4 regions of the Streptomyces sp. NPDC002698 genome follow, and region 1 is predicted to be linked to each of the others. Evidence: riboswitches for the same ligand, from Rfam matches in the RefSeq annotation. Region 1 holds a riboswitch; each other region holds the start of a gene.

Region 1 (7,498 bases):
GTTCTTCTGGACGGGTGGCGGGGCAGCGGGCGGGTGAGCGGCGGACCGGACAGCCCCGTGACCGGGCCGACCGGCCGTCCCGCGGTGTCCGCGGGTCCGGGAGCGTCCCGCCACCCGGTCCGGCGGCGGGAGCGGAGCCGCGCGGGATCGTGTACGCACGCGCCTTCGTCCGGGCCCTGCCCGTGCTGTTCGTCGCCGCCGGGGTCGTCTACGACTACCTCACCCCGGCGGAATTCACCGCGACCCCCCTGTTCGCGGCCGCGCCCCTGGTCGCCGCACCCCTCCATTCACTGCGCGGAACCGTTCTCGCCGGCGTCCTCGCCGTCGGCGCCGTGCTCGTCACCCACCTCGCCCTCGGCATAGTCCTTCAGGTCGACGCGGTCACCGAGGTGGTCACCGTGGCGATGGCCGCGGTCCTCGCCGTCCTCATCAACACGGTCGTCCGGCGCGGCGACGAACGGCTCGCCTCCGTCCGGGAGATCGCCGAGTTCGCGCAGCGCGCCGTGCTGCCCGAGCCCGAGGCGCGGATCGCCGGACTGGAGGTCGCGGCCCGGTACGAGGCGGCGCAGGAGGACGCGTTCATCGGCGGGGACCTGTACGCCGTGCAGGACTCCCCGCACGGTGTACGGCTGGTCGTCGGGGACGTGCGGGGGAAGGGGATGACCGCGGTGGCCACCGTCGCGACGGTGGTCGGGGCGTTCCGGGAGGCGGCCGAGCAGGAGGCGACCCTGGAGGGCGTCGCGGAGCGCCTGGAGCGGGCGCTGAAGCGCGCGGGCACCCGGCGCGACAGCGTCGACGCGGCCGAGGGGTTCACGACCGCGGTCCTCGCCGAGATCCCGCACGGCGAGGACGTCGTACGCGTCGTCAACCGCGGCCACCCGCCGCCCCTGTTGCTGCGTCCCGACGGCACGCTCCTCACCCTCACCGCCGAGTCCTTCGCGCTGCCCCTCGGGATGAGTGAACTGGGAAGCCTGCCCGCCCCGACGGTGCGGGAGGGATTTCCTCGCGGGGCGACGCTGCTGCTGCACACCGACGGACTGTCCGAAGCCCGTGACGCGCGGGGGGAGTTCTTCGATCCGGCCGCCTGGCTGGCCGGACGGGCCTTTCCCTGCCCCGACACACTGCTGACCGCCCTCTTCGAGGCGGCCCGCCTGCACACGGGCGGCGCGCTGACGGACGACATGGCGCTGCTCGCCGTCCGGCGCCCGTGACGGGTGCTCGCCGAGGGGGGCACCCGTCGTCCGGGAGGTCTTCCACCCCCTGGGCGACGGCTTTTCCGGGCTCGGTCACGAGCGGTGACCGGACGGTGTCCCTCCGCGTAGCACCTGACTCACCGTCAGGGAAACCCGTGTCGACACCGTGAGGTCAACTCGCCCGTTTTTCATCGCTCATGACCCCAAAGTCCTGGCCAAGAGCCGTTAATGATCAGTCGGAACAGCTTGGAATTCGGTGCCTGGGTCTATTAACGTTCGATAACGCAGCGCGGTCGTCACAACCGTCACAAGAGGCGGCTCCGTGCGCACGCGCCGAATCCCGTAAGGGAACCGGGGAACCAACTCGTGGGGTGAATCGGGCGTATTCCGCCGTGGAAGCACGGTGGCCGTACGCGCGTAGGAGACCTTCCTGCTCCGAACCCGTCAGCTAACCCGGTAGGCGGCAAGGAAGGAAAGGAGTGCGCTCACGTGGCGTCCAACCGGCCCGCTCAGCCAACCCCGTTCGCGCCGAACGAAACGCACACCTTCGGCTACGGCAAGGACGAGGGTCCCTGGGAGGAGTGGAATCCCACCGCGGATTCCGTCGCTCCCGTCCGCGGCCGGCACCGCACGGGCAAGCAGCGCGGCGGCGGCGGACTCGCCCGTAGCTCCACGGTTCTCGGCGTCGGCGTCATAGCCGCCGTCGGAGGCGGCGGCATCGCCAGCGCCGCTCCGGACAAGGCGCCCGTCTCGATCTCGATGCCCGACCTGTCGTCGGTCACCGAGTCGGCCAGGGCCCTGATATCGGACGGCGGATCCAGCGCTCCCAAGGGCTCCACGGCCCCGTTCACCACCGCCGGCCTGACCAGCGCCGACGAGGCCCAGGGCACCACCGACGCCGGTGAGGCGCTGCGCGACCGCATCATGCAGCAGGCCCAGGCGCAGCAGAACCAGGCCGACACCGCCACGCAGAAGGCCGCCCAGACGGTCGCCGCGAAGAAGGCCGTCGACCTCGCCGTCAAGCAGCAGAACGAAGCCGAGGCCAAGGCCGACGCCGCGAAGGAGAAGGCGGAGGAGGCGGCCAAGGCGAAGGCCGAGCAGGAGCGCCTCGCCGAGCTCGCCAAGAGCTACTCGCTGCCGACGTCCTCGTACACGCTGACCTCGACCTTCGGCGAGGCCGGTGCCCTGTGGTCCTCCGGTTACCACACCGGACTCGACTTCGCGGCGCCCACCGGCACGCTTCTCAAGGCGATCCACAGCGGCACCATCACCGAGGCCGGCTGGGCGGGAGCGTACGGCTACCGCACGATCCTCACCCTCGACGACGGTACGGAGCTGTGGTTCTGCCACCAGTCGTCGATCAGCGTCAGCGTGGGCCAGAAGGTCGCCACCGGTGATGTCATCGGGCGCGTGGGTGCGACGGGCAACGTCACCGGGGCGCACCTGCACCTCGAAGTGCACGCCGGCGGCGCCGCCACCGGCATCGACCCGATGGCGTGGCTCCAGAGCAAGGGCCTCAACCCCTGATCTCCGATCTCCGGCAGCCCTGACGTCAACCCCCCCGACGTCAGGGCTGTCGGTCGTCCCGGTGCGGACGACGGCCCGGGTGATTGCGGAATACATCCATCCGGGCCGGGTGTTGAGCCCGTACATGACTTCTCTTCGCAAGCTCGGTTCGTCCGACCTCGAGGTCTTCCCGCTCTCCCTCGGGGGCAACGTCTTCGGCTGGACGGCCGACGAGACCCGGTCCTTCGCCGTGCTCGACGCCTACGCGGCCGTCGGAGGCAACTTCCTCGACACGGCCGACTCCTACTCCGCCTGGATCGAGGGCAACGAGGGCGGCGAGTCCGAGACCATCATCGGCAAGTGGCTGAGGACCCGCGGCAACCGCGAGGACATCGTGGTCGCCACCAAGGTCAGCCAGCACCCCGCGTACCCGGGTCTGTCCGGTGCCAACATCAAGGCCGCGGCCGACGCGTCGCTGCGCCGCCTGGGCACCGGCCACATCGACCTCTACTACACGCACTTCGACAAGCCGGACGTGCCGGTCGAAGAGATCATCGGTGCCCTCGACGAGCTGGTGACGGCCGGCAAGGTGCGGTACATAGCCGCCTCCAACATCTCTCCGGAGCGGCTGCGGGAGTCCCTGGAGTTCTCCGACCGCGAGGGTCTCGCGCGGTATGTCGCGCTCCAGCCGCACTACAACCTCGTCTCGCGCGACACCTACGAGGGCTCCCTGCTGGAGGTCGCCTCCCGGGCCGGTCTGGCCGCCGTCCCGTACTTCGCGCTCGCCTCCGGTTTCCTCACCGGCAAGTACCGCCCCGGCACGACGGTCGACTCGGCCCGGGCCGCGGGCGCGGCCAAGCACCTCGACACGGAACGCGGGCCGCTGGTCCTCGCCGCCCTCGACGAGATCGCCGCGGCCCACGGCGTCGCCGTACCGACGGTCGCCCTCGCCTGGCTGGCCGCACAGCCGACGGTCGCCGCGCCCATCGCCTCCGCCCGCACCGTGGAGCAGCTCCCGGCCCTGCTGGGGGTCGCGGACCTGGTGCTGACGGACGAGGAACTCACGCGCTTGACGCAGGCGTCGGCGTAACGGCCGTGGCGCGGGCACGCGGACCCGGGGTACCCCCGCCGGTCCGTGGCGCGGGCGCGGGACCGGTGGTGCGGGACCGGCCGGTCCCGGGCGTCGGGCCCCAGGGCCCGTCGTTCGGATCAGGTGGCGCCGAGGTGCGGTGCCTTGTCGGCTGCCCCGCGTCCCGCCGCATGATCCGAACGTCGGGCCCTAGGAGCGGTACGGGTTGTACGCGGGATACGGGGCCGGCGCGGGTGCCTGTGCCGGTGGGCCGTAGGGCCGGGCCGGCGGGGCGATGTAGCCGTACCCGGGGGCCGGCCAGGGCGGCGGTGCGGGCAGCGGTGCCGTGGCGCGGGCCGCGTAGGTGAGGGCCGGACGGGCGATCTCCCGGCGGCGCCACAGCTCGTCGAGCAACTCGCGCTCCCGTACGACGAAGTCGGCGCCCGCACGGCCCCGTCGCCCCCGGTGGCGCAGGAACGCCAGCGAGGTCGCGTACGCCTCGTACTCCGCCACCGAGCGTGCCGCGCTCTTCCCGAAGTGGTGGCCGGCCCACTCGCGCGCGAGCTGCCGCGCCCGCATCGAGCCGAGGACCCACGGCTCGGCCGCGCCCAGCCAGCCGGCGGCGGTGTACACGGGCAGTTCGGCGCGCACGGTCCGCAGCTCGCGCTGCCGGGTCCAGACGACCAGCCAGGTCAGCAGTCCGAACGCGGGCACCATGAACGCCGCGTACACACCGAAGAACCCGAACGGGCCGAAGCCCGCCGAGCCGTTCCAGATCGCGTGCATGCCCATCGCGAGCAGCAGTCCGGCGATGGGCAGCAGCACCCGGCGCGCGTGCTGGCGTTCGCCGGACAGCGCCGCGAAGCCGAAGCCGATGCCGGTCAGCACGGTGAACAGCGGATGCGCGAAGGGCGACATCACCACCCGGACGAAGAACGTCGCCGCGGTGACCGAGGCGAGCCCGCTCTCCCCGCTGAGCTGGTCGGTGCCGAACGCGGTGCCGAGATAGAGGATGTTCTCGGTGAAGGCGAAGCCGGTGGCGGTGACCCCGGCGATGACGACACCGTCGACGATCCCCGTGAAGTCCCGTCTGCGGAAGAGGAAGACGAGCAGGACGGCCGCCGCCTTCGCCGACTCCTCGACGACGGGCGCTATGACGGTCGCGCCGAGCGTGTCGGCGCCGGAGGGATCCGCGGTCGTCATGGCTATCCAGCGGGTCGCGAAGCTGTTGGCGACGATCGCGATGAGCGCGGCCGCGCAGGCGCCCCAGGCGAAGGAGAAGAACAGGTTGCGCCAGGGGCCCGGTTCGACCCGGTCCAGCCACCGGAAGGCGGCTATGAGCAGCGGCACGGGGAACACGGCCAGTCCGAGGCCGACCAGGAAGCCCTCGGTCCCGGTCTGTTCGCGGACGAGGGCGAGGATCACCAGACCCGACATCGCGAGCAGTGTGATCAGCGCTCCGTACCGCACCCAACCGCGCTGCCACCAGTGCGGATGTCGCAGCGCAGGTCCGGCGGGGGCGCCGGGCCGGTTCGGGTACGGCGGATGGATGGCCACGGCATTGACCCTAACGAGGGAGGGCGTGGCCCGCGACGGTAACCGGCCTCCCCGGGATCTCCCGGCGGACGCTGGCGGGTGTGTGCGGGTCAGTCGCCCGGGGTGTGCTGGTCTCGATGCTGTACGCGTCGGAAGAGGAGGTCGTTCACCACATGACCCTTGTCCAGTCCCTGGCCCTCGAAACGGGTCAGCGGCCGGAACTCGGGACGCGGCGCGAAACCGCCGTCCGGCCGGGTGTTCTCGAAGGCGGGGTGCGCGCTCAGCACTTCGAGCATCTGCTCGGCGTACGGCTCCCAGTCCGTCGCGCAGTGCACGAGCGCGCCCGGCGCGAGGCGGGTCGCGGCGAGATCCAGGAACTCGGGCTGGATCAGCCGCCGCTTGTGGTGCCGCTTCTTGGGCCAGGGGTCGGGGAAATAGACGCGCAGGCCGTTCAGGGAGGCGGGCGGCAGCATCTCGCGCAGCAGGATGATCGCGTCCCCGTTGGCGACGCGGATGTTGGTGAGGCTGTTCCGCTCGGCGAGGTTGAGCAGGTTGCCCTGTCCCGGTGTGTGCACGTCCACGGCGAGGATCCCGGTCCCCTGGTCCTCGGCCGCCATCTGCGCGGTGGCCTCGCCCATGCCGAAGCCGATCTCCAGCACGACGGGCAGGTCCGCGCCGAACAGCTCCGCGAGGTCGAGCGTCCGCCGTCCGTCGATGTCCAGACCCCACTTGGGCCACAGCCGCTGCAGCGCGTCGGCCTGTCCGGTCGTCACCCGGCTCCGGCGCGGCTGGAAACTCCGGATCCGCCGCTCGAAGTGCGAGCCGGCGGGATCCGCCTGCGGACCGTCGGGGAAGCGGGGCCCGCCCTTGGCGCGGTGGTGACGCGGCGAGCCGTCCTCGGCGGAGGCGGGCCGGGTCTCTTCGGTGGAGTCGAGGAAATCAGACACAGTGGGGTCGATTTTACGGGCGCCGTGCCGTGGGGTGGTCCGTCCAGGCGGCGGGCGCCGTGCTGCGGGGTGGTCCGTCCCGGTGGCGGGTGCGTGCCATGGGGTAGTCCGCCCCGGTGGCGGGCGTCGTGCCGTGGGGTGCCCGTCCCGGTGGCGGGCGTCGTGCCGTGGGGTGCCCGTCCCGGTGGTGGGCGGAGTGCTGTGGGGCGGTCCGTGCCGGTGGTGGGTGGAGAGCTCAGACCGCCGCCAGCGCCGCCAGTGCCCGGCGGGCGACCTCGCGGCCGATCGGGAGGGAGGCGGTGGCCGCCGGGGACGGCGCGTTCAGCACGTGCACGGTCCTCGGGCCCTCCTTGATCAGGAAGTCGTCCACCAGGGTGCCGTCCCGCAGGACCGCCTGGGCGCGGACACCGGCGGCGGCGGGGACCAGATCCTCCGGGGTCACCGCGGGCAGCAGCCTCCGCACGGCCTCCGTGAACGCCGATTTCGACACCGAGCGGCGCAGCTCCCCGGCTCCGTAGCGCCAGTGCCGCCGGGCTATCCGCCAGGAGCCCGGCCAGGACAGAGTTCCGCCCAGCTCACGGGGCCGGACCACCTTCCATCCGTATCCCTCACGGGCGAGCGCGGGTACCGCGTTGGGGCCGATGTGGACACCGCCGTCGATGCCCCGGGTGAGATGGACGCCGAGGAACGGGAACGCGGGGTCCGGAACCGGGTACACCAGGCCGCGCACCAGCTCCGGCCGCGCCAGCGTGTAGTACTCGCCACGGAAGGGGACGATCCGCATTCCGGGGTCGTCGCCCGTGAGCCGGGCCGTCTCGTCGCAGTGCAGGCCCGCGCAGTTGACCAGCACGCGGCCGCGGACGATCGTCCCGTCGGCCGTGCGCACGGCGACGCCGAGGTGGGGCCGGCGGTCGGCGCGCACGACCTGCGCCCCGTACCGGATCTCCGCCCCGGAGGCCTCCGCGAGCCGGCGGGCCACGGCCACGTAGTCGCAGATGCCCGTGGTGCCGACGTGGATGGCGGCGAGGCCACGGACCTCGGGTTCGTAGTCGGTGAGCTGGGTCGGGCCCAGTTCCTTGACCGGGATGCCGTTCTCCCGGCCGCGCTGCACCAGACCGTGCAGGCGGGGGAGCTCCGACTTCTCCGTCGCGACGATCAGCTTGCCGGTGACGGCGTGCGCGATGTCGTACTCCGCGCAGAACTTGACCATCTCGGCGGCACCCTGGACCGCGTACCGCGCCTTCAGG
Region 2 (7,498 bases), on a different contig from region 1:
ACAACCGCGCGGTGCTCGTCTACGAGCCGACCACCGCCGAAGCAGCCGACGCGGCTGACTCCGCCGACGAGACCGACGAGGAGGCGGCGAAGTGACCGAGCTCGCCACCATGGACTTCCACCCGCAGCCCCAGGCCGGCCAGCCGAAGCCGTGGGCGTTCCCCGCCCCCGAGCGGGGCACCCTGGACAACGGTCTGACCGTGCTGCGCTGCCATCGCCCCGGCCAGCAGGTCGTGGCCGTCGAGGTGAACCTCGACGCGCCGCTGGACGCCGAGCCGGCGGGCCTGGACGGCATCGCCACGATCATGGCGCGCGCCTTCTCCGAGGGCACCGACAAGCACTCGGCCGAGGACTTCGCCGCCGAACTGGAGCGCTGCGGTGCCACGCTCGACGCGCACGCCGACCACCCCGGTGTGCGCCTGTCCCTCGAAGTGCCGGTCTCGCGCCTGGCCAAGGCCCTCGGCCTGCTCGCGGACGCCCTGAGGGCCCCCGCGTTCGCGGACAGCGAGGTCGAGCGGCTGGTGACCAACCGGCTGGACGAGATCCCGCACGAGACGGCCAATCCCGCCCGTCGTGCCGCCAAGGAGCTCTCCAAGGAGCTGTTCCCGGCGGGCGCGCGCATGTCGCGCCCCCGCCAGGGCACCGAGGAGACGGTCCAGAACATCGACGCGTCGGCCGTTCGTGCCTTCTACGAGAAGCACGTGCGCCCCGCCACGGCCACCGCGGTCGTCGTCGGTGACCTGACCGGTGTCGATCTCGACGAACTCCTCACCGACACGCTCGGCTCCTGGACCGGCTCGGCCGCCCAGCCGCGCCCCGTGCCGCCGGTGAGCGCCGACGACACCGGCCGCGTGATCATCGTCGACCGTCCCGGCGCCGTCCAGACGCAGCTGCTCATCGGCCGGGTCGGCGCCGACCGGCACGACCGCGTGTGGCCCGCGCAGGTCCTCGGCACCTACTGCCTCGGCGGCACCCTCACCTCGCGCCTGGACCGCGTCCTGCGCGAGGAGAAGGGCTACACCTACGGCGTGCGGGCGTTCGGACAGGTCCTGCGCTCCGCGCCGGACGGCACGGGTGCCGCGATGCTCGCCATCAGCGGCTCGGTCGACACCCCCAACACCGGTCCCGCGCTCGACGACCTGTGGACGGTGCTGCGCACCCTCGCGGCCGAGGGCCTGACCGACGCGGAGCGCGACGTCGCCGTGCAGAACCTGGTGGGCGTCGCGCCCCTCAAGTTCGAGACGGCCGCGGCGGTCGCGAGCACGCTCGCGGACCAGGTCGAGCAGCACCTGCCGGACGACTACCAGGCGACGCTCTACCGGCAGCTGGCCGCCACCGGCACCGTGGAGGCCACCGCGGCGGCCGTGAGCGCCTTCCCGACGGACCGTCTGGTGACCGTCCTGGTGGGCGACGCGGCGCAGATCGCGGAGCCGGTCAGGGCCCTCGGAATCGGTGAAGTCACCGTGGTGGCCGCCGAGTAGAACCGTGCGACGAGGGAGGGCCCTGACGGCTGAAGAGCCGTCAGGGCCCTTCTTTTTTCCGGAAGCCGTTCCCAAGATGTCCGTATTCGTATGACGGTCACCCTTCTGCCCTGTGGGATGCGTTACAAAAATCGTGATCCGTTTGTTGTTCGAAAGTTGCCCCGCTTAGCGTCAGTGCGGCTGTTCGTCACGCAGTGCGCCGCGCCCGCGGCACCGGGCAGTCATCGCCGAGTCCCCCATGACGCGAGTCAGGGGAGCCGGGGACCCACACGTAGTCCCTGGGGTGAATCGGACGCCCTCTCCGGAGGGGGCCCGTAGGAGACCTTCCTGCTCCGAACCCGTCAGCTAACCCGGTAGGCGAGAGGGAAGGAAAGGATCAGCCCCTACATGGCGTTCACCTGTGGCACCGGCAAACACCGTCGTACGAGCCGCGTGCACAGCACGACCACCACGACCGCCGTCGGGGTCGCGGCGCTCACCACCACCGGTGTCATCGGAACCCTGGCCGCCCCCGCGTTCGCCGCGGAAGCCTCCGTCGAGCAGACCGGACTGACCCAGACCGTCACCCTCAACGACACGGTCGCCGACCAGATCGACGCCCAGGCCTTCGCGCAGCTGCGCGCAGCCGACGAGGCCGCCGCGCGCAAGCAGGCCGAGCAGACCGCGCGCAAGCAGGCCGCGGAGCAGGCCCAGAAGCTGCGCGAGACCAAGGAGCGCGCCGCCCGCGAGGCCGAGCGCAAGCGCCTGAACACGTTCGTCATGCCGATCACCGGTTCGTACGTCTCCACCGGCTACCAGGCCAGCAGCAGCCTCTGGTCGTCCGGCAGCCACACCGGAGTCGACTTCCACGCCGCGACCGGCACGCCGGTCCACTCCGTCGGTGCCGGCACGGTCGTCACGGCCGGAGACGGCGGCGCGTACGGCAATCAAGTCGTGATCAAGATGCACGACGGCACGTACACCATGTACGGCCACCTCTCGTCCATCGGTGTGTCCGTGGGTCAGACGGTCACTCCGGGGCAGCAGATAGCCCTCTCGGGGGACACCGGCAACACCACCGGTCCGCACCTTCACTTCGAGGCCCGTACGACCGCCGAGTACGGATCGGACATGAACCCGGTCGCGTACCTGCGCTCGCACGGCGTCAACCTCTGACGACCGCTTCGCGGCTTCTTCGCCGCTTTCGATGCCCTGGCTCACCGAGCCGGGGCATCGTCGTTTCCGGACGCCGTCTGTCCAAAAAATATCCATGGATTCAGACCTGCCATCGGAAATTCAGGCTTCCTGCAATAGAGTCACTGAACAAGCGTCAATCGACGGCGTTTCACGGGGATTAAAGCGGAGGTCGGTCATGCGTATTCCGGCGCACTCGGTGTGCACGGCGATCCGTGACGACATCGTCGCGGGTGTCTACGAGCGCGGCGGCCGCCTCACCGAGGAACTGCTCGCGCGCCGATACGGCGTCTCGCGCGTCCCCGTGCGCGAGGCCCTGCGCACGCTGGAGGCCGAGGGGTTCGTGGTCACCCGCCGGCACGCGGGCGCGTGTGTCGCGGAGCCCTCCGAACTGGAGGCCGCGGACCTCCTGGAGATGCGCATGCTGCTGGAACCGCTGGGTGCCGCGAGGGCCGCGCAGCGGCGCACGGAGGCCCACCTGAAGGTGCTGCGAGGTCTGGTCAGGCTGGGGCAGGAGCGCTCCAGGCGAGGCCACAGCGAGGATCTGCGCTCGTTGGGCGGCTGGTTCCACGAGACGCTCGCGCAGGCGTCCGGCAGCCCCGCGCTCACCTCGACGCTCGCCCAGCTGCGCCACAAGATCGCCTGGATGTACTCGGTGGAGGCGCCGGCCGACCCCGCGGAGTCCTGGGCCGAGCACGGCGGCATCGTGGACGCGGTCGCCCGCGGGGACAGTGAGCGGGCCCGCGCGATCACGGCCCTGCACACCGAGCGCGCCACGGCCGCGCACCGGCTCCGATTTCCCGGCGGCGACCGGCCGGACCGTGTGAGAAGTTCGCAACATCCCGTAAACATGACGGGCCCGCGTCATTAACACGGGCGCCGTATACAAAGAGGGATATTCGGCAGGGGCTCATTCTGATGCCCTTTTACGCGTGTGTCCGGAATTTCGGCGCACGCCATTCCCGCGGCCATGGCGCGAGGTCGTACGTGCCATGCGGGGAATTCCGGGCGAGGGTACGGAAAAACGGCCGAGCCGCGCCATCCGGTGAAGGGGGGCGCGGCTCGGCCGTGTGTCCGGGTGCCTCGTGGGCGGCTCAGACGGTCTCGGGGAGCTCGTCGAGCCCCTCGGCGACCAGCTTCGCCAGACGGTCGAGAGCGGCATCCGCGCCCTCGGAGTCCGATGTGAGGACGATCTCCTCGCCGCCCTGGGCGCCCAGGCCGAGGACCGCGAGCATGGAGGCCGCGTTGACGGGGTCCCCGTCGGCCTTGGCGATCGTCACGGGGATGCCGGAAGCCGTGGCGGCCCGGACGAAGATGGAGGCGGGGCGGGCGTGGAGGCCCTCGGTCCAGCCGACGTTGACGCGGCGCTCAGCCATGTGATGCTGCCCTTCGGGTGTTCAGGGTTGTCTAGACCATTCTTTCATATCGCGAGGCGTGCCCGGACTGTCCCGGACCTCGCCCGCCGCGGTGTCGGCCGAGGACCCGTTCCGACGCCCGTCACCCTCAGACTGCCTCGCGCCGTTGTCGTACGCGAGCCGTACTCTGGGGCCCATGCAGACCTCGGCGGACCGGCACGAGTACCCAGCCCACTGGGAGGCCGACGTGGTGCTGCGCGACGGCGGCACCGCACGCATCAGGCCCATCACCGTCGACGACGCCGAACGTCTGGTCAGCTTCTACGAGCAGGTGTCGGACGAGTCGAAGTACTACCGCTTCTTCGCGCCCTATCCGCGGCTGTCCGCCAAGGACGTCCACCGCTTCACCCACCACGACTTCGTGGACCGCGTGGGTCTCGCGGCCACGGTGGGCGGTGAGTTCATCGCCACCGTGCGCTACGACCGGATCAACGCCGACGGCATGCCCGCCTCCGCGCCCGCCGACGAGGCCGAGGTCGCCTTCCTCGTGCAGGACGCCCACCAGGGCCGCGGTGTCGCCTCCGCGATGCTCGAGCACATCGCCGCGGTGGCCCGCGAGCGCGGCATCCGCCGCTTCGCCGCCGAGGTGCTGCCCGCCAACAACAAGATGATCAAGGTGTTCACGGACGCCGGATACACCCAGAAGCGCAGCTTCGAGGACGGTGTCGTACGCCTGGAGTTCGACCTCGAACCCACCGACCGGTCCCTGGCCGTGCAGCGTGCGCGGGAACAGCGCGCCGAGGCCCGCTCCGTGCAGCGGCTGCTCGCCCCCGGCTCCGTCGCCGTCATCGGCGCCGGGCGCACACCCGGCGGGGTCGGCCGCAGCGTCCTCGACAACCTCCGGGAAGCCGGGTTCACCGGACGCCTGTACGCCGTGAACGCGGCCCTCCAGGAGAAGGAACTCGACGGAGTCCCGGCCCACCGCTCCATCAGGGACATCGCCGAACCCGTCGACCTCGCCGTCGTCGCCGTGCCCGCCGAACACGTCCCCGGGGTCGTGACGGAATGCGGCGAACACGGCGTGCAGGGACTGGTGGTGGTCTCCGCCGGCTACGCCGAGAGCGGCCCCGAGGGACGCGAGCGCCAGCGCGAGCTCGTGCGGCACGCGCGCACGTACGGGATGCGCATCATCGGGCCCAACGCCTTCGGTGTCATCAACACGTCGCCCGACGTGCGCCTGAACGCCTCGCTCGCCCCCCAGATGCCCCGCCCCGGACGCATCGGCCTGTTCGCGCAGTCCGGAGCCATCGGCATCGCCCTGCTGTCCCGGCTGCACCGGCGCGGTGGAGGCGTCACGGGTGTGACCGGCGTGTCGACCTTCGTCTCCTCCGGGAACCGCGCGGACGTCTCCGGCAACGACGTACTGCAGTACTGGTACGACGACCCGGACACCGACGTCGCCCTGATGTACCTCGAATCCATCGGCAACCCGCGCAAGTTCACCCGGCTCGCGCGGCGGACGGCGGCCGCGAAGCCGCTGGTCGTGGTCCAGGGGGCACGGCACGGCGGGGCCGCTCCCCAGGGGCACGCGGTGCGGGCCACACGGCTGCCGCACGCCACCGTGTCCGCGCTGCTGCGCCAGGCCGGAGTGATCCGGGTGGACACGATCACCGAACTCGTCGACGCGGGCCTGCTCCTGGCCCGTCAGCCGCTTCCCCGGGGCCCCCGCGTGGCGATCCTCGGGAACTCCGAGTCCCTGGGGCTGCTGACGTACGACGCGTGTCTCGCCGAGGGACTCAGGCCGCTGCCGCCCCGGGACCTGACCACGGCGGCCTCGGCGGAGGACTTCCACCGGGCGCTGTCCCAGGCGCTCGCCGACGACGGCTGCGACGCCGTCGTCGTGACGGCCATACCGACGGTGGGGGAGACCCCGGCCGCCGACGCGGCACTCGCCGAGGCGCTCCGCTCCTCCGCCCTGGCGGCTCCGGCGAAACCCGTGCTCGTGGTGCACGTCGAACTGGGCGGACTCGCCGAAGCCCTGTCCGCCGCCGCGAGTACCGCCCCGCAGGCCCCCGCGACGGCACCCGGCGCGGCGCCCGGTGCCCGCTTCCACCCCTCGGACCGGTCGCCCGCCGCGGTCCGTGCCGAGCCCGCGCCGGACTCCCGGCTCATCCCCGCCTACCCCGCCGCCGAACGTGCCGTCCGTGCCCTCGCCGAGGCCGTCAAGTACGCCCAGTGGCGCACGGACGCCGGCGAGCCCGGCAAGGTGCCCGAGTACGAGGACATCGACGAGAAGGGCGCCGCCCGGCTGATCGACGACCTCCTCGCGCGCGGGGAGGGTCTGACCCTGGGAGGCGAGCAGACGGCGGTGCTGCTCGGGCTGTACGGCATCGACGTGCACAGTGCCCTGCCCGCCCCCACTCCGGACGACGCGGTGGCGGCCGCGCACTCCATCGGATACCCCGTGGCCCTCAAGACCACCGCCCCGCACCTCCGGCACCGCGCGGACCTCGGCGGCGTACGCCTGGACGTGGCGGACGAGGAGCAGCTGCGCCGGGCGTACGCGGAGCTGACCGAGCTGTTCGGGCCACCCACGGTGCTGCGCCCGGTCGTGCAGGCGATGGCGCCGCGCGGTGTCGACACGGTCGTCCGCGCGGTGATCGACCCGGCGGCCGGGGCGGTCCTCTCCTTCGGGCTCTCCGGAGCCGCCTCCGAACTGCTCGGGGACACCGCCCACCGGCTGATCCCGGTCACCGACCGGGACGCGGCCTCGCTGGTCCGGTCGATCAGGACGGCACCGCTCCTGTTCGGCTGGCGGGGCTCCGCGCCGGTCGACACGGCGGCCCTCGAAGAGCTGATGCTGCGCATCTCCCGGCTGGTCGACGACCACCCGGAGGTCGTCGCGGTCTCGCTGGAGCCGGTGGTGGTCGCCCCGGCCGGTCTGAGCGTCCTCAGCGCCACGGTACGGCTGGCCCGCGCCCCGCTCCGGGACGACCTCGGCCCCCGGACACTGCCTGTCGTCTGAGCCGTCTGAGCAGTCCGATCCGCCTGAGCCGTCCGGGCCGTCCGAGTCGTGCGGGGCGCCGGAAGAGGGTGGCACTGTGACGGCGGGCACCCCGACCGGACGCCTGCCGTGCCCGCGTCGCACCGGTCACCCTGCGCGATTCGGTCTGATCCGTCCACGACAGACCCGAGCGAGCGGTGCCTCGCAGTCAGTGGGCCCCCGTAGGATGGACGGCATGGCCAAGACCAGTACGACGACCCAGGGGCTGCGAGCGGCGATCGAGCGCAGCGGCTACTACCCGGCCCTCGTGGCCGAGGCGGTGGAGGCCGCGATCGGCGGCGAGACCATCCGGTCGTACCTGGTCCACCAGGAGACGACGTTCGACGCGAACGAGGTACGGCGGCACGTCACCGTGCTGGTCCTCACCGGCAACCGTTTCATCGTGAGCCACACGGACGAGCAGAACGCGGACACCACCTCCCCGAC
Region 3 (7,498 bases), on a different contig from region 1:
GAACCTCCGCGGGAGCCGCGCCCGAGGCGTCTCCGACCTCTGCCGGACCGCTGCCGGACCTCTGCGGGAGCTCTGTCGAGGTATCCCGAAGGCATCCCCGAAAGCTTCTGCCGGGGCCTCCTGATGGGGCCCGCCCCGGAGAGTTGCCCCGGAGAGTCCTACAGGGAGACGGCCGGTGTGATGCGGCCCCTGACCTCGCCGAGGCCCACCCGGGTCCCGCCCGGACCGGGGGCCCAGGCCGTCATGGTGACCTCGTCGCCGTCCTCGAGGAACGTGCGCTTGCCGTCGGGGAGTTCGAGGGCGTCGCGTCCGTTCCAGGTGAGTTCGAGCAGCGAGCCGCGCTCGCCCTCCGACGGGCCGCTGACGGTCCCGGACCCGTAGAGATCACCGGTGCGCAGGGAGGCGCCGTTGACCGTCATGTGGGCCAGTTGCTGGGCGGCCGTCCAGTACATGGTGGAGAAGGGGGGTTCCGAGACGACGTGGCCGTTGACGGCCACGGAGATCCGGAGGTCGTAGCCGCCCGGTTCCTCGGAGGCGTCGTCGAGATAGGGGAGGAGGGGGTGCGTGCGGACGGGCGGGGCCACCAGGGCGTCGTCGAGGGCGTCCAGCGGGGTGATCCACGCCGACACGGACGTGGCGAAGGACTTGCCGAGGAAGGGGCCGAGCGGGACGTACTCCCAGGCCTGGACGTCACGCGCCGACCAGTCGTTGAGCAGGCAGAGGCCGAAGACGTGGTCGCGGTAGTCGCCGAGGGACACCGGACGGCCCTGTTCCGAGGGGGTGCCGACCACGAAGCCGACCTCCGCCTCGATGTCCAGGCGGACCGAGGGGCCGAAGACCGGGGCGGCGTCCGCGGGGGCCTTGCGCTGGCCCGAGGGGCGGACGACATCCGTGCCGGACACCACGACCGTGCCGGAGCGGCCGTGATAGCCGATCGGCAGGTGCTTCCAGTTCGGGGTGAGGGAGTCGGCGGCATCGGGACGGAAGATCTGGCCGACGTTCCGGGCGTGGTTCTCGGAGGCGTAGAAGTCGACGTAGTCCGCGACGGTGAAGGGGAGGTGCAGCGTCACGTCGGTGAGCGGGTGGAAATGGGGAGCGAGGGTCTCCCGGTGGGCCGGGACGGTCACCCAGGCCGTCAGCGCGCGCCGGACATCGGACCAGGCGGTGCGGCCCGCGGCGAGCAGCGGGTCGAGGGTCGGCTGCGCGAGCAGCCCGGCGTAAGGGGAGCCGAGGGAACGGGCCGCCGCGCCCGCGTCGAGCACGTGGTCGCCGAGCCGTACGCCGACGCGTCGCTCGGGGTCGCCGGCCGGGTCGGTCAGGGAGAACACGCCGTACGGCAGGTTGTGCGGGCCGAAGGGGTCACCCTCGGGGACATCGAAGGGGGGCATCGGTTGGTGCCTCGCTTTCGGATTCGTACTCGCCATGTGATCCATGCGTTCCACGCGTTTCATGTGGTCGGGGCACACGTTACGGGGGAGTGTCCCCGCTGCGGCAGGGCCTAAAGGGTTTGCAATGTCCGTATTGGTCCCGCGCGGAGCCGGAGGTCGCTGGGCGGCGGGTGCGCCGAAGCCGGGTGACGGGTGCCGCTTCCCGGTTCCGTGGCCGCGCTTCACGGACCTGCTCCTGGCTGCCCGGGGCTGCCCGCGACTGTCTCGTACGGTTCCGTGGCGCACTTTCCGAGGCGGGAGGGGTTCGTCTCTGCCCGGCCCAACGAGCCTGTCCGCGAACGGACTTGCCGATGTCCGGCCCCGGCGGCCGGCGTGGTGCGGTACGGCGGCCGAGATGGCTTTCGGCGAGTTGGCCTTTGTCCAGGGGGTGTTGGGGAAATGTGGTCGGTCGTGTGCGGGAAAGTCGGTGTGGACGGAAGTGGAGCGTGGGTGATCCGAAGCGGTCGCAACGCGCTTACCACCGTGCGGTGAACGGCGATGCTGACGGGATACCGGACGTCGTCCGGTTCAGGCCGGGCCGATGAGTCGTTCGATCCGTATTCTTCGGATCATGGCCGCTCCGACTGCATATTCACTCATCGCCACTGACCTGGACGGAACGCTGCTGCGCGGCGACGACACACTCTCCGACCGGTCACGGGCCGCGTTGGCGAAGGTGACCCAGGCAGGTGCCCGGCATCTCGTGGTCACGGGCCGACCGGCACCGCGCGTGCGACCGCTTCTCGACGAACTCGGCGGCGAGGGACTGGCGGTGTGCGGGCAGGGGGCGCAGCTGTACGACGCCGGCGCGGACCGCATGCTGTGGTCGGTGACCCTGGACAGGGAACTGGCGGAGACGGCGCTCGGCAAGATCGAGGCGGAGGTCGGGCTGCTGTACGCGGCGGTCGACCAGGACGGCGTGGACGGGCTGACGCTCATCGAGCCGGGCTATGTCATGCCGCATCCGACTCTGCCGGCGGTGCGGGTGCCGCGCCGGGACGACCTCTGGGCGGAGCCGATCAGCAAGGTGTTGCTCCGTCACCCCTCCTTGTCCGACGACGAGTTGGCGTCGGCGGCACGGGGAGTGGTCGGTTCGCTGGCGACGGTCACCATGTCCGGTCCCGGCACCGTCGAACTCCAGCCATGCGGGGTGACCAAGGCGACGGGCCTGGCTCTCGCCGCGGCGCACCTCGGGCTCACCCCGGAAGCGACGCTCGCCTTCGGTGACATGCCCAATGACATCCCGATGTTCGACTGGGCGGCCCGAGGTGTGGCGATGGCCAACGCCCATCCGGAACTGAAGGCGGTGGCCGACGAGATCACCCTGTCGAACGAGGACGACGGGATCGCGGTCGTGCTGGAGCGCCTCTTCGGCTTCTAGCGCCGCGACAGGCGACGTTCGCCCCGTCGCGACGCCCGGCGCACCAGCAAAACGCACACCGGCCGACGCGACCGCGACGCACCCGCCGACGGGCCGGGAAGGCGCCGTCGGCGGGTGCGGAGGAAGACGGGGTGCGGGGTGCGATCAGTAGGCGCCGTTGACGTTGTCCATCGAGCCGTACTTGTCGGCCGCGTAGTTGCAGGCCGCGGTGATGTTGGCGACCGGGTCGTAGATGTTCCACGACGTGCCGGCCACGTGGTACGCCCGGAACGTGGGGTCGATCACCTGGAGGAGGCCCTTGGAGGGGATGCCCGCGGCGGCGTTGGAGTCCCAGTTGTTGATGGCGTTGGGGTTGCCGGAGGACTCGCGCATCACGTTGCGGTGGATGCCGTCGTAGCTGCCCGGGATGCCCGCCTTGGCCATGACGTCCAGGGATTCCTTGATCCAGCCGTCGAGGTTGTCGGCGTACGTCTTGGCGGAGGCCTGGGTGACGGTGGCCGCCTTGGGCTTGGCGACGGCGGTGGTCGCGTTCGCCGTGGTGCGGACGGTCGTCGACTTCAGCGTCTTCGTGCCCACGGTCAGCTTCAGGCCCGGACGGAGGTGGGCGGGGTTGTCACCGATGACCGCGCGGTTCGCCGCGTACAGCTTCTTCCAGCCGCCACTCTTGGGGTACTTCTTCGCCACCGTGGAGAGCGTGTCGCCGGCGACCACCTTGTAGGTGACGAGCTCCACGTTGGGAACCACCGCGGTGTGGGCGGCCTGCGGGGCCTGCGCCGGGGTGGCGGCGCTGGCGCCGGTGGCGCTCACGAGCGGGAGGGCGAGGGCGATGCCGCCCGTTCCGGCGGCGATCATGCCCCGGGTGATGACGTTGGTCTTCATGCGGCGGTGCTTGCCTCGTACGGGCATGACGAATGTCCTCTCCGACGCCTGCGAGGTGAGCTGTCGGGTTCGGGCGGGAGATGCCCGGCCGCGCTGTTGGCACGGCTTCACCCCAAGCCGGTCCGGTGTGCCCGGATCGGCGGCTTACCTGTGGTTCCCCCGCTCCTGCCGTGCGTGGGTCGATGGGTTGCCGGGCGGCGGCAGGATTCGGCGATCCGCCCGGGTTCGACCAGAACGTATGCGAGAGCACATGTCCGAAACAAGACGAGATTTGACCGCGAAGATCGCTTTCTCCTGGTTGATGCACAGGCGAAAAGTCCGATTGCGCCGGAATTGGATCCTCAACTTGCCTTTGGCAAACGGGTTGGGCCGGGAAGGGCGCGCGGCGGGGGTCCGGTTCGCCGGTGACTCAACTCACGAGACCAAAGAGCATCAAGGCGGCATGAGGGGTAATTCGGGCATTGCGCTTGCGATGGAAGCCGTCGCCGAGCTCTTCACGGGGTGCTGAGCGGCCCCTGGTGTGGCGGGAATTGTGGCGCGGGACACATCGGGAACGCGTCCGCCCGGCGGTGGGAGCGCCGCCTGCATGCGAGCCGAAGCCGCCCGGACGCGAGCCGAGGCCGCCCGGACGTAAACCGAAGCTGCCCGGACGTGGTCCGAAGCCGCCCGGACGTGGTCCGGACTCGGGCCGGTGGGCGGTCAAGTGCGCCTCGTGCCACCGGTGTTCGGTACGGGAGCGTCCTGCCGCCGTCCGGCGCGCGGTGATACGCCGGGGCCCGCGCCGTGAGCGCGTCGCGCCGGCCCGGGCCTGGGGTGCGTGTGGATGCGTAGCGGTCCGGGGAGTGAACTCCCGTGCTGGTGCGCCCGGTCAGCCAGCTGTGCGCGGAAGCGCTTCTCCCGGGTCCGGTGGAAGACGACCTCGTCGCCGTCCTCGCGGACGGGTTCGTCGGTCGTGACGAAGTCCTGTGCGCCGCAGGTGGCCGAGGTGGCCGAGGTGTCCGACTCCGTTGCCCGTATGGGGAGTTGCGGGACGCTGCCGATCGGCTCCAGGGTGAAGCCCGCCTCCGAGCCCGGCTGGGGCCGGATCCAGGGTCGGTACGCGGAGGAGACGCCCAGCCGGATCCGATGGCATGCCGGGAACGCGTAGCCGATGGCGTTCAGGTCGAGCACCACGTTCTCCGTGGTGCCCGGCTCCCGGGGAACCGCCCGGCCGGGGCCCCGGCACGCCGAGAGGTTCAGGACGCCCCGGAGCGCGTACGCGACCGGGGTCACCGAGGGTGAGGGCCGGGCCGGGTCGCTTACCCGGTGGCCGGGGATCCGCGCGTGCACCGTCGCCGGAGGGTGCGCGTCCATCACGTACGAGCGCGGAAGGGGGACGGAGAGTGCGTCCGTCTCCTTGTCCCTGAGCCAGTGGTCCCACCGGCGCGGCGTCTCCTGGAGGAAGCCGATGGCCGGTCCCGGCGGCAGGCCCCGGTCCGGGTACTGGCGGGACCAGGAGCCGATGAGACCTCGTACGCGGTCCGGCGGCGGGTTCCGCACCGGACGCGGCACCGTGTCGCGGTGCGGGTCGTGCCGGCCGCCGACCGCGAGGACCGCGGCGCGGACGGCCCCGTACTCCTTGCGGAGGCTGTCGTGGCGCCGGTGCGCGTCCCTGGTCCGGTGCGCCGGCCGGGTGTGCGCGGCGCGGACGATCGCTTCCAGCCGTTTCTCCCGCATGCTCCGCCACATGCCCTCGCCCCCGTGTGCGGGGTCCGGCGGGCGGCGAAGGCGAGCGGTCGGGCCGACCGAGTGTGAGTGGCGACCGGGCATGCGTGTCGACATTGCCGTGGCCGCGTACATCCACGCGGACGGAGGCGTGGCCGTGCCCGGCGTACCAGGGGTGGCGCTGCTGGTCCCGCGGGGCCGTCCAGTCGGTCAGGCGGTACGGGAGGTGCTCCAGGGGTGCTGGTACGGACTCCTCGGTCCGGCGGCCGCCGGACCGAGGAGTCCGGACGGGTGCCGCCCGGGAGAGGGATGAGGGCGTCCTCGTGAGTGGGTCTCGTAAGGGAAGGGCGTACGGATGTGCGTGAGCGTCACCTCGGAGGACGGAATCACGGGTATTTCGCCGCATGTCATCGTAAATCGTTTCACATCATCCGATCATGAACATACAGTCGGTGGTGGGATGGCGCCCGTGAGCCGGGGTACCCGCCGTTGGGGCACGCAGGTGCTTCCCGTGTGCCTTCCGGGTGTACTCGCGCCCACCACCTGGCGGAGCGAAGTGGACCGGGGGACGGTGGGCGCTCGCGGTGATCGAAACGTGACCGGATACGCTGACTTGAGTGATGGCAGCGACACATCGACAAACCGTGTCATCGACCGAATGATCGACCGAGTTCGCCATGTGATCGTCAGCAGACAGGAGAACCTCTCGTGACCGTCGTCGGGCCGTTCGGGCTGAGCGTGCGGGACCAGGCTCTCGAAGCCGATGTCCAGGCCGGATTGGCGGCTGTCGAGGAGGGTTTGCTCGAAGCCACCAAGAGCGAGGTCCCGTTCATCACGGAAGCCGCCCAGCACCTCGTGCGCGCCGGCGGCAAGCGGTTCAGGCCGCTGCTCGTGATGCTCGCCGCGCAGTTCGGCGACCCCTACGCGCCGGGTGTCGTGCCCTCGGCCGTGGTCGTCGAGCTGACCCATCTCGCCACGCTGTACCACGACGACGTGATGGACGAGGCCGAGGTCCGGCGCGGGGTGGCCAGCGCCAACGCCCGCTGGGGCAACTCGCTGGCCGTCCTCACCGGCGACTTCCTCTTCGCCCGCGCCTCCTACATCCTGGCCGACCTCGGACCCGAGGCCGTCCGGATCCAGGCCGAGGCGTTCGAGCGGCTGGTGACCGGGCAGATCCTGGAGACCGCGGGACCGCGCGACGGCCGTGACCCGGTCGACCACTACCTCGACGTGCTCGGCGGCAAGACCGGATCGCTGGTCGCGGTCGCGTGCCGGTTCGGCGCGATGATGTCGGGCGCCGACGAGACGGTCGTGGACGTGCTCACGCAGTACGGCGAGCGGCTGGGCGTCGCCTTCCAGCTCGCGGACGACGTCCTCGACATCGCGTCCGACTCGCACGAGTCAGGCAAGACGCCGGGGACGGACCTGCGCGAGGGCATCGCCACGCTGCCGGTGCTGCGGCTGCGCGAGCGCGCCGAGCGGCTGGGGCTCGCCGAGGACATCGCGCTGTGCGAGCTGCTCGAATCCGACCTGACGGACGACGCGCGGCACGCGGAGGCGCTGGCCCGGCTGCGGGAGCACCCCGCGCTGGAGCAGGCGCGCCGGGACACCGTGCGCTACGCGGAGGAGGCGCGCGCCGCGCTGGCCCCGCTGCGTGAGTGCGACTCGAAGGCCGCGCTGGTCGAGCTGGTGGACGCCGTGGTGCACCGGGCGGGCTGAGACGCCGGTTCGGGTGCCACCGGACATGGCCGGGCCGGGGGACGCAGGCTCGCGTGTCACCGGACACGGGCCGGCTGGGACGCCGGTTCGGGTGTCACCGGACATGGGTCGGCTGGGGGACGCAGGCTCACGTGTCACCGGTCGCGGGCCGGCTGGAACCGGTCCGTACCGTCTGGGCAGGGACCAGCCCCGTACCGGCCAGGCCGGGACCGGTCCGTGCCGGGGCGGCTGTCAGTAGCCTCCGCCGCCTCCCGTGCTCGTCGTGGCCGGTGCCGGCGAGGTCGAGGCGGGTGTGGTGATCTTCGCTCCGTCCGGCGTCACCGCGAACCACGTTCCGTCCACTCCCTGGCCGTAGGCCTCCTTCGGCTCGTCGTCCTTGGCGTACCGG
Region 4 (7,498 bases), on a different contig from region 1:
GACCGCGAACGCGAGGCCGAGAGGGAGGCGGCGACACCGGAGACGGGACCGGCGGGCCTGGACGCCGTCGCCCCCGTGCGCTTCCAGTCCAGATGGGTCGCCGGGATCTCCTCGAGGAAGCGGGAGGGCGGGTTGTACGAGGGCTGGCCCCAGGCGCTGCGCACCGAGGACCGGGTGAGGTAGAGCCGCTCCCGCGCGCGCGTGATGCCGACGTACGCCAGGCGCCTCTCCTCCTCCAGTTCCTTGACCTGTCCGAGCGCGCGCATGTGCGGGAAGACGCCGTCCTCCATGCCGGTCAGGAACACCACGGGGAATTCGAGGCCCTTGGCGGTGTGCAGGGTCATCAGGGTGATGACGCCGTTGCCGTCCTCCTCGTCCGGGATCTGGTCGGAGTCGGCGACGAGCGCGACCCGCTCCAGGAACGCGGCGAGTCCGCCCGTGTTCTCGCCCTCACCGGTCTCCTGCTCGAACTCCAGGGCCACGGAGGCGAGTTCCTGGAGGTTCTCGACCCGGGTCTCGTCCTGCGGGTCGGTCGAGTTCTGCAACTCGGCGAGATAGCCGGTGCGTTCGAGGACCGCCTGCAGGATGGTGGCCGGGCCCGCGCCGGACTCGACGATCGTGCGGAGGTCCTCCATGAGCGTGTTGAACCGCTTGACCGCGTTGGTGGAGCGCGCGGCCATGCCGTAGGCCTCGTCGACGCGGCGCAACGCCGCCGGGAAGCTGATCTTCTCGCGCTGCGAGAGGGCGTCGATCATCGCCTCGGCGCGGTCGCCGATGCCGCGCTTGGGCACGTTCAGGATGCGGCGCATCGGGACGGAGTCCTCGGGGTTGGACAGCACCCTGAGGTACGCAAGGACGTCCCGGACCTCCTTGCGCTCGTAGAAGCGGACGCCGCCGACGACCTTGTAGGGCAGGCCGACGCGGATGAAGATCTCTTCGAAGACACGGGACTGCGCGTTCGTGCGGTAGAAGACCGCGACGTCGCCGGCCTTGGCCTCACCCGCGTCGGTGAGACGGTCTATCTCTTCGGCGACGAACTGGGCCTCGTCGTGCTCGGTGTCCGCGACGTAGCCCGTGATGTTCGAGCCCGCGCCCGCGTTGGTCCACAGGTTCTTGGGGCGGCGGGACTCGTTGCGCTCGATGACCGCGTTGGCGGCGGACAGGATCGTCTGGGTGGAGCGGTAGTTCTGCTCCAGGAGGATCGTCGTCGCGCTCGGGTAGTCCTCCTCGAACTGGAGGATGTTGCGGATGGTCGCGCCGCGGAAGGCGTAGATCGACTGGTCCGCGTCACCCACGACGCACAGCTCGGCGGGTGCCAGGTCGTACTCGCCGAGCGGTACGTCCACGGGGTGCTCGGAGGTCCCCACGAGCTCCCGCACGAGCGCGTACTGGGCGTGGTTCGTGTCCTGGTACTCGTCGACCAGGACGTGCCGGAAGCGGCGGCGGTAGTGCTCGGCGACGTCCGGGAAGGCGCGCAGCAGATTGACCGTGGTCATGATCAGGTCGTCGAAGTCGAGCGCGTTGGCCTCGCGCAGCCGCGACTGGTACATCGCGTACGCCTGGGCGAGGGTCTTCTCGAAGCCGTCGGAGGCCTGGGCGGCGAAGTCCTCCTCGTCGATCAGCTCGTTCTTCAGGTTCGAGATCTTGGCGCTGAACGACTTCGGCGGGAACCGCTTGGGGTCGAGGTCGAGATCACGGCAGACGAGCGCCATCAGACGCTTGGAGTCGGCGGCGTCGTAGATCGAGAACGACGAGGTGAAGCCGAGGGTCTTGCTCTCGCGGCGCAGGATGCGGACGCAGGCGCTGTGGAAGGTCATCACCCACATCGCGTTGGCGCGCGGGCCCACGAGCGCCTCGACGCGCTCCTTCATCTCGCCCGCGGCCTTGTTCGTGAAGGTGATCGCGAGGATCTGGCCCGGGTGGACGTTCCGCTCGCCGAGCAGGTGCGCGATCCGGTGGGTGAGCACGCGGGTCTTGCCGGAGCCGGCACCGGCCACGATGAGCAGCGGCGAGCCGGAGTGGACCACGGCCGCGCGCTGGTTCTCGTTCAGTCCGTCCAGCAGGGCCGCCGGGTCCACGGCGGGCCTGGGCGCGCCGTCGCGGTAGTACGCGTCCCGGCTCGGCGGCATGTCGAACTTCCCGCCGAACAGATCGTCCGGAACGGGCTCCGGTACGTGATCGTCCTCGGGCGGCGGCGGGTGTTCGTCCTCGTGGGCCGCGGAGGGCTTGAGGTCCGCCAGGAAGCTGTCGTCAAAGAGGCTGCTCATCGCTCTCCGAGTCTAGGCCGCCCCACCGACAGCCCGCCGCCGCCTCGAGAACTCGGCCGCAAGTGTGACCAGGGTCCCGGCGGTCACCCCGGGGAAGCCGGCCTTCCGGCCATGACGCGTCACACCCCGTGACGAGAAGCGGCCGGGCGGTCACCCGGCGCGAGACCCCGTCGGCGAGCGGCTCCGGCGAGCCGTTCGGAGCGGGCGGGGCCCGTTCGACGGTTCGGACGAGCGGGTCGCCGCCCGCGGGTCGCACGGCGATGGTCACGAAAACGTATCGGGCATATCGCACATCAACCTTCACACGGGCCACACCGGTTGGCTAGCGTGCCGGAAGGCCGCTCGACCGCGACCGGCGAACCTCGCCGGGCCGAGCGGCCTCCGCCGAGTCCGGTACGCCGCGAGGCCCCGGAGCCGGGGACCCACCGACCTTGGGGTGAATCGGTCCGACCGCCTTGTGGGGCAAGGACCGTAGGGCAGCCTTCCGGAACCACCCGCCCGAACCCGACAGCTAACTCGGTAGGCGGATGACGGAAGGAGTCGCCTCTCTTGGCGTCACACCGCAAAGCGCGCCCCACGGGTGCGCGCATCGCAGGCATACGGACCCCGGCCCTCGCCACAGCGGCCCTCACCTCCGTGGCCCTGCTCTCCCAGACCGCCAACGCCGCCCCCTCGGCCGAGCCCCGGCCCAGCATCGAAGCGGTCTCGAAGAAGGTCGACGACCTCTACCACCAGGCCGAGACGGCCACGGAGAAGTACAACGCGACCCGGGAGAAGACCGCCGAGCAGCGCGAGCGCGTCGACACCCTGCTCGACGACGTCGCCCGGCGCACCGAGAAGCTCAACACCGCGCGCGAGGAACTGGGGTCGTTCGCCGCGGCGCAGTACCGCACCGGGGCCTCCGCGCCCGACACCGCGACCCTGCTGCTCGCGGACAACCCCCAGGACTACTTCGACCAGACCCAGCTGATGAGCCGTCTGACGACTCGCCAGAAGGCCGCCGTCGACGACTACATCACCGAGCAGGCCGCCACCACCAGGAAGCGGGCGGAGGCCACCCGGAGCCTGGAGTCGCTGACCGCCTCGCAGAAGGCGCTCAAGACGTCCAGGGCCACCGTGCAGCACAAGCTCACCGAGGCCCGTTCCCTGCTCTCGGAACTGAACGCCGAGGAAAAGGCGCGGCTGGCGGCGATCGAGAAGAAGAAGCGGGAGCAGGCCGCGGCCGAGGCGGCGGAGCTGGCACGGCAGCAGGCCGCCGCCGAGAAGGCCGCCCAGCAGCAGTCGTCGTCCGGCACCACGACCGGCACGGCCTCCGGCTCGGCCTCCGGGTCGTCGACGGGATCGACGGCCACGGGCTCCTCGTCGAAGGCGGCCGAGGCGCTCGCGTTCGCCCGCGCGCAGATCGGCAAGCCGTACGTCTGGGGCGCCACCGGCCCGGACTCCTACGACTGCTCGGGCCTGACCCAGGCCGCCTGGAAGGCCGCCGGCGTCAGCCTCCCGCGGGTCACCTACGACCAGGTGAACGCGGGCACGACGGTCGCCCTCGCCGACGCCCGGCCCGGCGACCTGGTCTTCTTCTACGACGACCTCAGCCACGTCGGCCTCTACATCGGCGACGGCATGATGATCCACGCGCCGAAGCCGGGCGCGTACGTCCGCGAGGAGTCGATCTACTACGACGGCACCTCCGCGATCCACAGCGTCGTGCGCCCGGCGTAGACCGGGACACGGAAGCCCCTCACGCGGGGCACGCGCTCCGGGCTCTCCCGCACGCCCGCGCGCGTGCCCCGCGTTTTCGTCCCCGCCCGCGCGTGGCCCGCCCGCAACCGTTCGACGGGTCCTTAGCATCGACGCATGCCAGACACACCGGACATGACGGACACCATTCCGCTCCGCACCTGGTGGGCGGGGTGGGCCCCCGCCGCCGGTGCCGCCGTCATGGCCACCGGCATCCTCTCGATCGGGCTGCACCTGACCGGCTACGAGGTCCTGTCCGGGATCGCGCTGGTCCTCGCGTCGCTCACCTGGGCCGGGCTCGCCTCGGACTTCCTCGGACGACTGGTGGGCGACCGGGAGCAATGGGCGCGACGGGCCGCCACCCCCGCGGGGCTCGACGCGGTCGCGGCCACCACCGTGCTCGGCACCCGCTTCGCCACCCTCGGGTGGCGGACGTTCGCCGAAGTCCTGCTCGCGCTGTCGGCCGTGCTCTGGCCGGTCCTGCTGCTGACCGTGCTGCGGCACTGGCGGCGCCGCATGACGGGAGAGGTGTTCCTCGTCTGCGTGGCCACGCAGGGGCTCTCGGTCCTCGGCTCGGCGATCGCCGCCGAGGTGGGCTCGGACTGGCTCGCGCATGCCGCGATGACGCTGTTCTGGGTGGGGATCGCGCTCTACGTTCTCTCGTTCGCGAGCTTCGACCCGCGGGAGGTGCGGAAGGGCGCCGGGGACCACTGGATCGCGGCCGGCGCGCTGGGCATCTCGGCGCTGGCCGGGACCGGGCTCGTCGTGGCGCACGACGTGAATCCGTATCTGTGGAACAACGACGACCAGGGCGTCCTGCGCTCCACGACCGGCGCGCTGCTCGTGCTGGACCTCGCCTGCTACTTCCTGCTGGCCGTCGCGGAGGTGCTGTGGCCGCGCCCGCGGTACGACGTACGGCGCTGGTCGTCCGTCTTCCCGATGGGGATGTCGGCGGTGGCCGCCCTCGCGGTCTCGGCCGCCCTGGACGTCTTCTGGCTCAAGGGGACCGGGCAGGTGCTGCTGTGGATCGCGGTGGCGGCATGGCTCCTGGCGGCCGCGGGCACCGCTCTCGCCTTCAGGTCCGAGGTACGGGGGTGACGCGGCGGGCAGGCCCCTCGCCACGGGGGCGAGGCCGCCGGCCGGGTCCGCCGGGGCGGGAAGTGCGCGCCGGTCAGCTCCGCCGGGACGGGAAGTGCGCGCCGGTCAGGTCCACAGGACGGCGATGAAGATGTTCGCGACGGTCAGCAGTCCGACCAGGCCGAAGAGCCGCTTGTCCACCGTCTCGTCGTCCCGCTTCACATAGACGAGCCCGAGGATCACGATCAGCAGGGCCAGCTTCACACCGATCTTGACGGTGTTGACCGTGCCGCCTTCGGCCTGGTTGAGCCCGACCAGGGCGACACCGGTCACCAGCATGGTCAGCGCGCCGTGGAGCATCGCCGGGACGAAGCGGGCGGTGCCCTTGCCCATCGCCTTCATCTGGGTGAGGAAGCCGCCGAGGAGCGCGGCGATGCCGATGATGTGCAGGCCGACGAAGAGATGGATGAGTACGTCCATGGGGCCGGAGCCTAATCGCACCCCCTGAGGCCCTCCCGACCGGGCCGCCCCTTCCCACCAGGCACCCTGGACCCACTCCTGCCCGCCGCCCGCCCGTTCCCCGGACCGTCCCGCCCCACCGGCCCCCCGTCGCGCTCCGGCCCCGGTCGGCACTCCCTCGCCACTGGACCGTCGCGCGCCAGCCATAGCACCTGCACCGCGCGGGCCGTCCGGGAATCGCCGCTTCGGTCATCACCCTGCGTGAAGCCGATGACGTACGGCCGGAATCTTGGTCACATTTGGCCTCTCGGCGATCCAATAGCGATAGTTCCGTACATAGCGTTACCAACAGCTCACTCCCAGGTTTAGCGTCCTCCACCAGGTGACCGGCTCCCCACCACCGTCCGGGCCAGGGACGGCAGTCGGACACCACCGCCGAGAAGGTCCGGCGGCGGCACGCTCCCCCTGTGTGAGCCGCCGCCGGACGTGTCACCGCTTGACCGCACCTCAAGGGCGGTCGCACGGAAGGATGTGGGCCCTCGTGGCAGCGCACCGCAAGGCCAGACAGCGTTCGGTCGGCGGAAACACGGCCCGCACAGCGGTCACCATCGCCCTCGCGGGCGCGGCGACGGCCACCGGCTTCGACGGGGTCGGCCACGCCGACCCCCAGTTGTCCGCGGCGCAGGTGAAGGCAAGGGTCGACAAGCTGTACGAGGAGGCGGAGGCCGCTACAGAGAAGTACAACGGCGCCAAGGAGAAGGCCGGCCGGGCGGAGGCGAACCTGAGCAAGCTCCGCGACGAGGCGGCCCGCCGGGAGGACCGGCTCAACTCGGCCCGGGACGCGCTGGGTTCGATGGCCGCGGCGCAGTACCGCAGCGGTGGGCTCGACCCCGTGGTGCAACTCGCGCTCTCCGACCGCCCCGACCGGTATCTGGAGGATGCCGCGCTCGCCGAGCGGGTCGGCACCCGGCAGTCGGCAAAGATCGCCGGGGTACGCAAACAGCTCCGTGAGCTCGAGCAGTTGCGTGGGGCGGCGCACATAGAACTGGCGGCCCTCAAGTCGCGTCAGACCGAGCTGAAGCAGCACAAGAAGACGGTCAACGAGAAGCTCGGCGCGGCCCGCCGGCTGCTCGACCGCCTCACGCCGCAGCAGCGCACGCAGTACGCGGAGCGAGGCGGCGTGGATGACCAGCAGCATGCCTCGCGCGACGCGTCCCGCGATCCGGCCCCCGTCGCGGCGTCGGGAGCCTCCGGCACGTCCGGTGCCGCCGGAGCGGACACCGCGGCGGCGCCCAACTCCCGGGCGGCGGCCGCCGTCGCCTACGCCTACGCGAAGCTCGGCAGCCCCTACGTCTGGGGCGCCACCGGCCCCAACGCGTTCGACTGCTCGGGGCTCGCCCAGGCCGCGTACCGATCGGCGGGCGTCTCCCTGCCCCGCACGACCTATTCCCAGATCAACGCCGGCACGCGGGTCGCCCGCTCCGAACTCCAGCCCGGCGACCTGGTGTTCTTCTACGCGGGCATCACCCACGTGGGCATCTACGTCGGCAACGGCCAGATGATCCACGCGCCGAACCCGTCGGCGCCGGTGCGGGTGGCCCCGATCACGGAGATGCCCTTCGCCGGAGCCACCCGGGTCGCGTGATCTCCTGAGCGGCGAGGCCGCGGGCCCCGGGCCGTCCGTCGCCCGGGGCTCCCGCCCGTCCCGGTCCAGCCGGGCCGGACCGCGTCAGACCAGTCGCCGCGCCGTCGCCCAGCGCGTCAGCTCGTGCCGGTTCGAGAGCTGGAGCTTCCGCAGCACCGCCGAGACGTGCGACTCGACCGTCTTGACGGAGATGAAGAGCTGCTTGGCGATCTCCTTGTACGCGTACCCCCGGGCGATGAGCCGCAGGACCTCGCGTTCGCGCTGGGTGAGGCGGTCCATGTCCTCGTCGACGGGCGGGGCGTCGGTGGAGGCG

The links. A riboswitch is a leader RNA that binds a small molecule or an ion and turns the genes downstream of it on or off. The one in region 1 is predicted to bind cyclic di-AMP.
Region 2: linked by a shared signal. The riboswitch ahead of ACFYW9_RS15780 (peptidoglycan DD-metalloendopeptidase family protein) and the one ahead of ACFYW9_RS30965 (M23 family metallopeptidase) in region 1 are both predicted to bind cyclic di-AMP.
Region 3: linked by a shared signal. The riboswitch ahead of ACFYW9_RS06500 (transglycosylase SLT domain-containing protein) and the one ahead of ACFYW9_RS30965 (M23 family metallopeptidase) in region 1 are both predicted to bind cyclic di-AMP.
Region 4: linked by a shared signal. The riboswitch ahead of ACFYW9_RS36715 (NlpC/P60 family protein) and the one ahead of ACFYW9_RS30965 (M23 family metallopeptidase) in region 1 are both predicted to bind cyclic di-AMP.

Annotation. Positions count from the first base shown of each region.
Region 1 is NZ_JBIAQM010000030.1:18,857-26,354, reverse strand. It holds gene ACFYW9_RS30970 (PP2C family protein-serine/threonine phosphatase) at 150-1,211, shown strand; cyclic di-AMP (ydaO/yuaA leader) riboswitch at 1,515-1,671, shown strand; gene ACFYW9_RS30965 (M23 family metallopeptidase) at 1,683-2,720, shown strand; gene ACFYW9_RS30960 (aldo/keto reductase) at 2,845-3,789, shown strand; gene ACFYW9_RS30955 (PrsW family intramembrane metalloprotease) at 3,979-5,325, opposite strand; gene trmB (tRNA (guanosine(46)-N7)-methyltransferase TrmB) at 5,415-6,251, opposite strand; gene lhgO (L-2-hydroxyglutarate oxidase) at 6,487-7,498, opposite strand, start outside.
Region 2 is NZ_JBIAQM010000009.1:121,902-129,399, forward strand. It holds gene ACFYW9_RS15770 (M16 family metallopeptidase) at 1-95, shown strand, start outside; gene ACFYW9_RS15775 (pitrilysin family protein) at 92-1,480, shown strand; cyclic di-AMP (ydaO/yuaA leader) riboswitch at 1,696-1,855, shown strand; gene ACFYW9_RS15780 (peptidoglycan DD-metalloendopeptidase family protein) at 1,868-2,635, shown strand; gene ACFYW9_RS15785 (GntR family transcriptional regulator) at 2,832-3,524, shown strand; gene ACFYW9_RS15790 (HPr family phosphocarrier protein) at 3,748-4,029, opposite strand; gene ACFYW9_RS15795 (GNAT family N-acetyltransferase) at 4,205-7,033, shown strand; gene ACFYW9_RS15800 (DUF5998 family protein) at 7,248-7,498, shown strand, end outside.
Region 3 is NZ_JBIAQM010000003.1:376,502-383,999, reverse strand. It holds gene fahA (fumarylacetoacetase) at 159-1,388, opposite strand; gene ACFYW9_RS06505 (HAD family hydrolase) at 1,999-2,808, shown strand; gene ACFYW9_RS06500 (transglycosylase SLT domain-containing protein) at 2,953-3,714, opposite strand; cyclic di-AMP (ydaO/yuaA leader) riboswitch at 3,718-3,878, opposite strand; partial or broken gene ACFYW9_RS06495 (CocE/NonD family hydrolase) at 4,699-5,802, opposite strand; gene ACFYW9_RS06490 (polyprenyl synthetase family protein) at 6,100-7,110, shown strand; gene ACFYW9_RS06485 (hypothetical protein) at 7,342-7,498, opposite strand, start outside.
Region 4 is NZ_JBIAQM010000046.1:27,028-34,525, forward strand. It holds gene pcrA (DNA helicase PcrA) at 1-2,267, opposite strand, end outside; cyclic di-AMP (ydaO/yuaA leader) riboswitch at 2,640-2,809, shown strand; gene ACFYW9_RS36715 (NlpC/P60 family protein) at 2,817-3,986, shown strand; gene ACFYW9_RS36720 (tellurite resistance/C4-dicarboxylate transporter family protein) at 4,122-5,102, shown strand; gene ACFYW9_RS36725 (hypothetical protein) at 5,208-5,561, opposite strand; gene ACFYW9_RS36730 (NlpC/P60 family protein) at 6,082-7,185, shown strand; gene ACFYW9_RS36735 (response regulator transcription factor) at 7,270-7,498, opposite strand, start outside.